Alkaliphilus metalliredigens QYMF: one gene and its partner. The protein of the gene in region 1 interacts with the protein of each later gene in a pairwise test. Links are inferred from orthologs where the notes say so. Each region holds a gene or a part of one and is shown on either strand. Other genes may lie near its edges.

What was found. Proteins that work in one complex are often made in the same cells at the same time.
Region 2: the proteins of ligA (region 1) and leuS interact in binary tests that used the Escherichia coli proteins (3 or more experiments, as listed by UniProt). The link is inferred for Alkaliphilus metalliredigens QYMF from one-to-one orthologs.

The regions. Positions count from the first base shown.
Region 1 is NC_009633.1:978,767-984,212, reverse strand. The notes cover bases 2,484-5,446. They hold ligA (NAD-dependent DNA ligase LigA), read right to left. Parts: upstream 4,975-5,446; coding sequence 2,992-4,974; downstream 2,484-2,991. Other genes in these bases: pcrA (DNA helicase PcrA), read right to left, coding at 5,135-5,446; AMET_RS26165 (hypothetical protein), read left to right, coding at 2,578-2,751. In the rest of the region: AMET_RS04655 (ferrous iron transporter B), read right to left, coding at 1-828; AMET_RS04650 (FeoA family protein), read right to left, coding at 829-1,044; AMET_RS04645 (rubrerythrin family protein), read left to right, coding at 1,351-1,764; AMET_RS04640 (TIGR01906 family membrane protein), read right to left, coding at 1,789-2,469. UniProt on the Escherichia coli protein: DNA ligase that catalyzes the formation of phosphodiester linkages between 5'-phosphoryl and 3'-hydroxyl groups in double-stranded DNA using NAD as a coenzyme and as the energy source for the reaction.
Region 2 is NC_009633.1:2,378,642-2,382,952, reverse strand. What follows is about bases 1-3,070. They hold leuS (leucine--tRNA ligase), read right to left. Parts: upstream 2,738-3,070; coding sequence 263-2,737; downstream 1-262. Other genes in these bases: AMET_RS11440 (helix-turn-helix transcriptional regulator), read right to left, coding at 1-252. Also shown: rsfS (ribosome silencing factor), read right to left, coding at 3,078-3,446; AMET_RS11425 (calcium/sodium antiporter), read right to left, coding at 3,468-4,311.

The sequences.
Region 1 (5,446 bases):
TTGGACAAAATTCGATACAAGATTCATCATAAATGGTGCATAAAAATTATTAAGTAAAGGAAGAAAAATAGTAGCTCTAATAGCCTTTCCTCCACCTACAACGAAACCAAGTGATAGTACTAAAACTAACATTGCAATTGGAATACCTGGAAATGGTTTTAAAGTCAAATCCTCTATCCGATCCCATAAGGTAGGTTCCTTATATTCATAGCTTTCAACTGCCTTAGTAATTCTAGTCGCTTCTTCCCAAGTATCTTCGTGCTGCAAGCAATACTCATTATCATCACTTAAGTTATGTAAAGCAACTTCCCAGGCCTTTTCTAAAACATTCTTTAATCCTATATTTCGAGTGGCAATGGTTGGAATCACAGGTGCATTCAATTCTGCCTCTAGCTTTTGTGTGTCAATGGTTATTCCTTTATGCTCTGCTACATCTCCTAAATTAAGAGCAAATACAGTAGGGATTCCATATTGCTTGACTTGTAATGCTAAACTAAGGTTCCGCTCTAGATTTGTGGCATCTAGCACAAAAATGATTACATCTGCACCTTCCTTCATTAAATCTACTGCCACCTCTTCAGCTGGCGAGGTAGCCTTTAATGAATAAGTCCCTGGCACATCAATCAGCGTTCCCTTCTTATTTCCAAAATGTATATTACCCTTGGTGAAACTCACCGTTGTTCCAGTATAGTTTGCTGCTAGCACTTCTTTTCCTGTTAACTTTGAAAAGATGACACTTTTGCCCACATTAGGATTTCCCATTAAGAGGACCCTTAGTCCATCTTCCGATCCACGTTGTATTTTTTCTTCAACTTCATGACACCCCAATTAAGCTACCCCCTTCACGACAATCTGTTCTGCTACATCCTTCCCAATAGCAATACTTCTCTTCCCAACCTGAACAATAACAGGTCCTCCCCATGGCTGTTTTGAAACGATGGACACAGTTAATCCCACTCTCATCCCTAAGGATTTCAGCAACCCAATTGCAGGTAATTGTTCAACAACACATTGCTGCTTTATATGGTAATTGTATAGAGACATATGTATTCCCCCTCATGATAATGATTTTCATTATTTTGTTGTTTTCAGTATATCACTTGGTTTTTTTTGTGTCAATCATTCTAAATTTTTTTTATTATACCCTTGTCTATCTACTCAAAACATCATTGCCCATTCCATTATTTCTCTTATTCTTTTCTAGGCAGCTTAACACTTAGCTGTTTGATTACCCTGCTAAAACAGATTCACTGATACTCTCATTCTACTTTTCGTAAAAGTATGTTACAATATTTAGTAGAATCTATCATGTATCGATTAATTAGGAAAACAACTATAGGGGTGAGATAAATGAATTTGAAAGGAACACAAACCGAAAAAAACCTTTGGACTGCTTTTTCTGGTGAGAGCCAAGCTAGGAATAAATATGCTTTTTTTGCTAAGATTGCACGACAAGAGGGCCTGAATGAAGTAGCAGACGTTTTCCAAGAGTCAGCAAAGCAGGAGGAAGAGCATGGTCGAATTATCTTCGAATTTTTAAATGGTGTTCAAGACTCAGTGACTAATTTAAGGATGGCTGCTCAAAGTGAACACTATGAATGGACCACCATGTACAAAGAGTTTGAACGAATAGCACGACAAGAAGAATTAGATGAAATTGCTTCTTTTTTTCATGAGGTAGGTAAAATTGAAGCTGAACATGAAAAAAATTATTTGAATCTACTAAAAAAACTTACTGATCCCCGAAAAACTTCAATAAAATAGTGAAAACCCTAGGAGGCTTTCCTCCTAGGGTTTTTTTGCGTATTTCTTTTGACTCCACCAGCCCAGTCCACCCAAGACCGATAGACCCCCTAGAAAAATCAAAATAATTTTGACTGCTGTATCATAGAAAAAAGGTTCCGGAACCATTTGAACTAAAATTTCTGTTTTAGGATCAAGAATCCATAAATCGTTATCAAAAAAGATCAAATGAAAATACGTGAAATATTTATAGAAATCAACATACATTAAGAGCAGTAATAATAATAGCATTAAAAAGCTTCCTATTGCTGTAATAAAAACCGTTTTACCTAGGTGAACCTTCCACTTTGTATCTTTTATGATCATAACTCCAGTTAATAAAAGCATAAGTGCTAATCCTACATTTCTAGCAATTCTCCCACCTATAAAAAGTGCCTTCACATCAATCATGTGAAGAACTGCCCTTTCACCAAACACTTCCTGTTCTTGCCCTCTCACAATGGCTCTGGTATTTAATAGAGGTCGCTCGTCTTCAAAATACTCTAATACGTCTTCAATGGTATACATTAACTGATCTATTTCCATTCCAGTTACTTCTGGAACATTGAATCTTTCAAAGGAGCGTTCAAAGTGGTTTAAATTAAACGCCATGATTTGAACAGATGTTAAGAGCACCACAATGGACAATAAAATACCAATTATAAAATAAACTATTTTTCTCATCATTCGATTCCCCATTTATTTTTTATTTTCATTTATCACCATCTAAAGCATTTGTTCATATGATGAAATAACCAAAGGTTAATAAATCCTCATTATAAGGAGGTGACAAATATGGCTGAAGCTAAAGCAGGATTGTTTGGAGGTCAAAGTAGTTTATTGTTCTTCTTCCTACTGTTAGTGTTAATCTTCTGCCGTTGTGGATTCTGGACAGCTGACAACCGAGAAAGCTTATTATTCTTCTTCTTGCTTCTTGTTGTGCTGTTTGGTGGCAGATACTTCTGGTAGGGTTCAAGTAAATCTGACATAAAATCATAGCTTGAAGGTGTGATGTGGGTTGGATTTTATTCCAACCCATATTCCATTTTAAGCACTTAAAATTTTAAAGAATACCCATTTAAAATTTAAGTGCGCTGTGAGTCGATGCGATAACATCAGACGAATTTATTTAAGCACTTGAGATTTTAAACAATACCCGTTTAAAATCTAAGTGCGCTATGAGTCGATGCGGTAGCATAAGACGAATTTTTATAACAACGCTTCAAAGGCAGCTTCGTCTAAAATTTGTAAATTTGTCTCCACGCCAGATTCCAAGATTTCTTGGGCTTTTTTTAGTTTTGATCCAGCATTATCCCCTGCAATAACAAAGTCCGTATTTTTACTAATACTTCCCGAAACCTTCGCACCTTGTTCTTCTAAAAGTGTTTGAATTTCCTTCCGTCCATAATTCTCTAAGGTTCCTGTTACCACAACTGTCTTTCCAGAAAAAATACTTTCCTGTCTGTTTTTCATCTTGTGCTGCGGTTTGATCCCTTCTGCCAGTAGCAGCTCTATACTTTTTATGATTTTCTCATCCTCAAAAAAACCCACAATACTTTGGGCTACAATCCCTCCAATATCAGGCAGAACCACTAATTCATCATAGTTTGCTCTCTGTATCTTCTCTAAGTCACCAAAATAATTGGCTAGGTCAGCAGCTGTTTTTCTGCCTACATTAGGAATGCCTAATGCATAAATAAAAGCGTCTAGCTTACAGGTTTTACTTTCTTCTATGGCATCCAATAAATTTTTTGCCTTTTTGTCTCCAAATCGTTCCAGTTGAATTAAATCTTCATATTTTAGCTCATATAACGCAGCAATGTTCTTTAATCCCAAAGCTTCAAACAGCTGTTCCGCGGTTTTTTCACTAAATCCCTCTATGTCCATGGCATCTCGACTTGCATAATGAACGATTCTCGAAACAAGCTGAGGCTTACAGGATAGGGAGTTAGGACAAAAGATATGAACTCCCCTATGGACAATTTCACTATCACAGGCAGGGCAATGCTGAGGTTTTTCAATCTCCACTGCTTCCTCACAGGTTTCTTCTATTGCACCCATGATTTCAGGTATCACATCTCCGGATCGCCTTAACCATACTTGACAACCCACCTTAACCTTTTTTCGTTGAATATCCTCCCAGTTATTTAGGGTCGCCCTACTGACGGTTACACCAGCAATTTCTACAGGCTCTAATTGGGCGGCCGGTGTGAGCTTTCCAGTTCTCCCTACCTGCCATAGTACGGCTTCTAACTTTGTTGTGACCTCTTGGGCCTCAAATTTATATGCAATGGCCCATCTAGGAAACTTTTGGGTATATCCTAAAATTTCTCTTGTCCTTAAATCATTTACCTTGATTACAATCCCATCGGTTAAATAATCTAATTCTTTCATTCCTGCTTCAACTTCACGGATTTGCTCAATTACTTGATCAATTCCTTTACATGATTTTATATAGTTACTGACAGGAAATCGGTTTTTTTTCAAAAAATCAATCATTTGTATATGGGTTTCAAATTCCATTCCTTCATAGTACCCTATGCTATAGCAAAAAGCACCCAGTTTCCGCTTAGCTGTAACCTTGGGATCTAGGTTTCTCAGAGCTCCGGCCGCAGCATTTCGAGGGTTCTTCAAAGGCTCTTTAGCAGTTTTATTGTATTGGGCCAGTGTAGATATTGCCATTAAGCCTTCCCCTTGAATTTCCATCTTATTGTTAAAATCAACTCCTAAGGGAATCGCTTGGATTGTTTTCACCTGTTCAATAATAGATTCTCCTACGACGCCATTACCTCTGGTAGCTGCTTGAACCAGTTCTCCATTTTCATAGGTTAAATTTAGGGTTAACCCATCAAATTTGTACTCTACAATATATTCAATTTCATGGTTTGATTCTAATTTTTTCTTAATTCGTTGTTCCCAAGCAACCAATTCTTCAGCAGTCTTGGCTTTATCTAAGCTCCACAGTAGGGCGACGTGCTGGTGAGATTGAAATTTTTTCAAGGGTTCCCCACCCACCCGCTGTGTCGGTGAGTCTAATAAAACATGTCCTGTTTTCTCTTCTAATTCTATCAGTTGATCATAAAGACTATCATATTCCTTATCACTGACAATTGGTTGATCTAATACATAATACTTGTAGCTATACTCATTTAACTGCTTTACTAATTGCTCCATTTCCTTCATTTGATCCATATGCTTCCCTCTTTCACCTATATTCCTAACTACATATCCATACTTATTGTATATTGTTAAAAACATGTTCTCTATATTAGCTTGTACAATTTTCACACTATCTTCCGATGAAAATTAAATATATTTAGCGAATTGATTTGAAAGTATGACACGACTCAAGTTATTTAATCACTTCTAATTGTGTAAAGGCAGTAGAAATTTTCTTGATCCCTGCATTTGGAAAAGCAATTGTCAACATTTCTCCTGATGCGGCAACCACTGTTCCCACACCAAACTTTGGATGTTTGATTTTCATTCCTGTTTTAATCTCCCCTGTTATATTTTCCTGTTTAACGGGTTTTTGATACATTCCGCCTCCATTAAATAGGGGTGAAGTTTGCATTTTTCGAACTTCTTGCTGCCGATTATAGGGTTTTTCCATGGTGATGAGTTCCTCTGGAATTTCTCGAATAAATCTAGAAACTGCATTGGC
Region 2 (4,311 bases), 1.4 Mb from region 1 along the record:
ATCTGAACTTTTATTTCGATAGTTTAATATATTATCAGCATCGTTCCCTTTCCTAATTGCCTGTATTCCCACATCTAGCATAGGACTTCCAACTGATCTACCTGTAACATGTCCATTCGTGATGGCTACGATGGATTTTTCATTATCCTTAATTTCATGAAGCACGACTTCGCAATTTTTCCCCAATGTTTTTGCAATTCCTTCAACTAAAGGAATCATTCCCTGTAGTATTGGATGTAACTTCTTTTCCATATTGCCCCCCCTATTTTATAACAATATTAACTAACTTCTTTGGTACAGCAATAATCTTAATGATTTGTTTCCCTTCTATAATCTGTATTATCTTTTCATTTTTCATGGCTAAACTTTCCAGCTCTTCCTTAGATACATTGGTAGGAACCATCATTCGATCCTTTACCTTACCATTGACTTGCATAACGATTTCAACTTCATCCTTTATGATGGCTTCATGGTCGTACTCAGGCCAATTTGTCATATGGACACTTTCAGCTTTCCCAAGTTTCTCCCATAATTCCTCGGTAAAATGAGGTGCAAATGGCGCTAGCAACAAGATACTTGTTTCAATTCCTTCTCGAAATAGATCGCCATTTAATTTCGAAGGATCTGTTTCTTTATATTTATATAATTCATTAATTAACTCCATAACCGCACTAATGGCTGTATTGAAGTTAAATCTATCTTCAACATCGCTGGTTACTTTTTTAATGGTGTAATGTATCGTATACTTCAAATCTTTGTCCCTTTTAGTTAGGGCCTCACCCAAAGAAGTTGACATAAATAGATTATTGTCTATGAATTCCTCAGCTAAGCGCCATACTCGGTTCAAGAAACGATAACTACCCTCAACCCCTTGGTCACTCCATTCTAAATCTCTTTCTGGTGGCGCTGCAAACAACACAAATAGTCTCGCTGTATCTGCACCATACTTTTGAATGATTTCTTCAGGACTGACTACATTGCCTTTTGATTTAGACATCTTTGCCCCATCTTTTAAAACCATCCCTTGTGTCAGTAACTTTTTAAATGGCTCAGGTTGATCCGTCAAACCTAGATCCTTCATGACCTTTGTAAAAAATCTAGAATAAAGTAGATGTAAAATGGCATGCTCTACGCCACCAATGTATTGATCTACTGGCACCCAATAATTAGCAGCTTCTTTAGAAAAAGGAAGTTGTTCATTGTTTGCGTCAGTATATCTCAGGAAGTACCAAGAAGAATCAACAAAGGTATCCATTGTGTCAGTCTCTCTTTTAGCCATTTTACCACAGCTTGGACAGTTTGTGTTTAAAAAACCTTCACTTGTTTCAAGTGGTGATGATCCTTTTCCTGAGAATGTCACATCAACAGGCAATTTGACTGGCAGTTCTTCTTCTCTTACGGGTACAATACCGCAATCATCACAGTATATGATAGGAATTGGTGTTCCCCAGTATCGTTGTCTTGAAAGCAACCAATCTCTTAACCGATAATTAATGGTCCTTTTTCCTGCATTTAGGGTTTCAATATGTTTTGCAATGTCCTCATAAGCTTTTTCACTATCTAATCCATTGAATTTTTCTGAGTTGATCATGATACCACTATCTGTATAAGCTTCCTTTTCGATGTCAAAACCATCTGATTCATCTATTGGTCGAATAACCGGAGTCACGGTTATATCATACTTTCTTGCAAAGTCTAGATCTCTTTGATCATGAGCAGGTACCGCCATAATGGCCCCTGTACCATAGTCGGCTAATACATAATTAGCAATATAAATCGGTATTTTTTCATTAGATACAGGATTGATACAATACTTACCAATAAAGATTCCTTCTTTTTCTATTTCAGTAGATGTCCTTTCAATATCAGACATATGCTGTAGTTTATTGCGAAAGGCCACAACCGCTTCTTCATATTCTGTTTCCTTCACTAGTTCCATCACATAGGGGTGTTCTGGTGCCAGAACCATATATGTAGCCCCGTAGATTGTATCTGGTCTAGTGGTAAAAACTTTCAATTCTTTTGAAGTGTTTTCGATGGGAAAATCAATTTCAGCTCCGTGGCTTTTACCAATCCAATTTTGTTGCATTGTTTTAACCTTCTCCGGCCACCCATCTAAAAGCTTGATATCCTCTAATAGTGCTTCAGCGTAATCCGTAATCTTAAAGTACCATTGGTTTAAGTTTTTCTTACCAACAGAACTATCACATCGGTCACAGCCCCCATTGACTACCTGCTCGTTAGCTAAAACCGTTTCACAGGATGGACACCAGTTAACTTGAGATTCTTTTTTGTAGGCAAGTCCTTTATGATAAAACTGTAAAAAGAGCCATTGTGTCCATTTATAATACTCTGGCGTACAAGTTGACACTTCTCGATCCCAATCATAACTTAATCCTAGGGCATCTAGCTGCTCCTTCATCTCTTTTACATTTTCTTTAGTCCAATGATCCGGATGAATTCCATGCTTTATTGCAGCATTTTCAGCAGGAAGTCCGAAAGAGTCCCATCCCATTGGGTGTAACACATTGTAGCCTTTCATTCTCTTAAATCGAGCCACAACATCTCCAATTGAATAATTACGTACATGTCCCATATGAATTTTTCCAGATGGATAAGGAAACATTTCAAGCACGTAATATTTAGGACGATCTCTCTCTATAATTGAAAAAGCCTTGTTCTCTTGCCATCTTTCCTGCCACTTCTTTTCAATATTGCCAAAGTCATATATTGCCATTTTAGCTACCTCCTTCAAAATACAAAAATTTACAACAAAAAAACTTTCAAGTCTTTAGGGACGGGAAATTCCCGCGGTACCACCCTAATTGACTGAAAGTCCACTTATAGTAGTCTGTAAAGGAAACCACCCTTATGGTACTTATTTAAGGCAAGTTCAGCATCTTGCTTTATCGATTTACACCAACCATCGACTCTCTAAAAAAGTAAGTTTACCTACTACTCCTTATAACCATATGTTCTTTCTATGATGTTATCATTTTATTCTGATATATACAGTTTTTCATTAATCACACTACACATAACCCATTCATCTACTTATTACCATTGATTAAATTATATTATATATCATTATCCATAAATTTGTCAATATTTTCAACCAATGCATCCTTCCAAATTCTCTCGATACTATAAAATTCTCTATCTTCCTCATGGAAAATGTGCACCACAATATCACCATAATCTAAGAGAATCCATCTCCCTAGTCTATGTCCTTCTTTATGACTTAGCAGACCTCCTGTTTCCTTTAATTGATTTTCGACCTCATCGGCAATCGCCTTCACCTGGCGATCTGACTTACCGGTTGCGATAACAAAATAATCACATATGGGGGATACCTGCCCTAAATTCAGTACAACAATGTCTTCTCCTAACTTGTCATCAATTGCTTTTACGATATTCTTTACTTGTTGAAATATTTCCTTCTCCATCGTACGCCTCCTATTATAGGACTACATAAATAATTTAGCCAATGCAATCAAATATATACCATAAATACTAAAAATCAAAAAACCAATTACACGATTAATCTTCCCGGTCAAGAGTCCCCCGAAAACCAATACACCCATCATCAGTAGGGTCACTGGGAGATCTAAATAAAGCGTCTGGGGAATATTGTATATGGTTGCTCCTAGCATTACATTTTGATAACTAATTACAATTCCTTGGCTTCCTATTTTAGAGGATAACCCAAGTACCATCACTATGTCAAGTATATTCGCTCCTAAAATGTTTCCTACAGAAATACCTTGATGTCCTTTTACAACAGAACTGATGGCTGTGGTTAGCTCAGGTAGCGATGTTCCTAAGGCGATCAAGGTCAAACTCACCACCTGTTCTGGTACACCTAATATATTTGCAATGATGACACCATTGTTAACCAGTAGTCTCGCCCCTAAGGCTATAAACACAGCTCCTACAATAAACATAATGATCTTCTTACTTGCACTACCTTGAGGAACATCCTGTTCTTGATTCAGGACATGAGGTACTCTTTTTTGATTTTTATTGAATTCTTGTAAGTTAATTAGAATATAAATAGTGAATAATACAATAAACCACGTTCCCTCCCTAGGGCTAATCATTCTATCCCGTAAAAAGAACAGCATTAGGGCCGTACTCCCTAACATAAAAAAACCTCTGATGGCAAACCCGGATCTATTTAATTTTATTGGAGAGAATAGCGTCGTTAACCCTAGAATCAGTCCAACATTACAAATCATAGATCCGATGACATTGCCAATGGCCACATCGTAGTAGTGTTGTTGTGTTGCGATCACTGATACCAGTAATTCT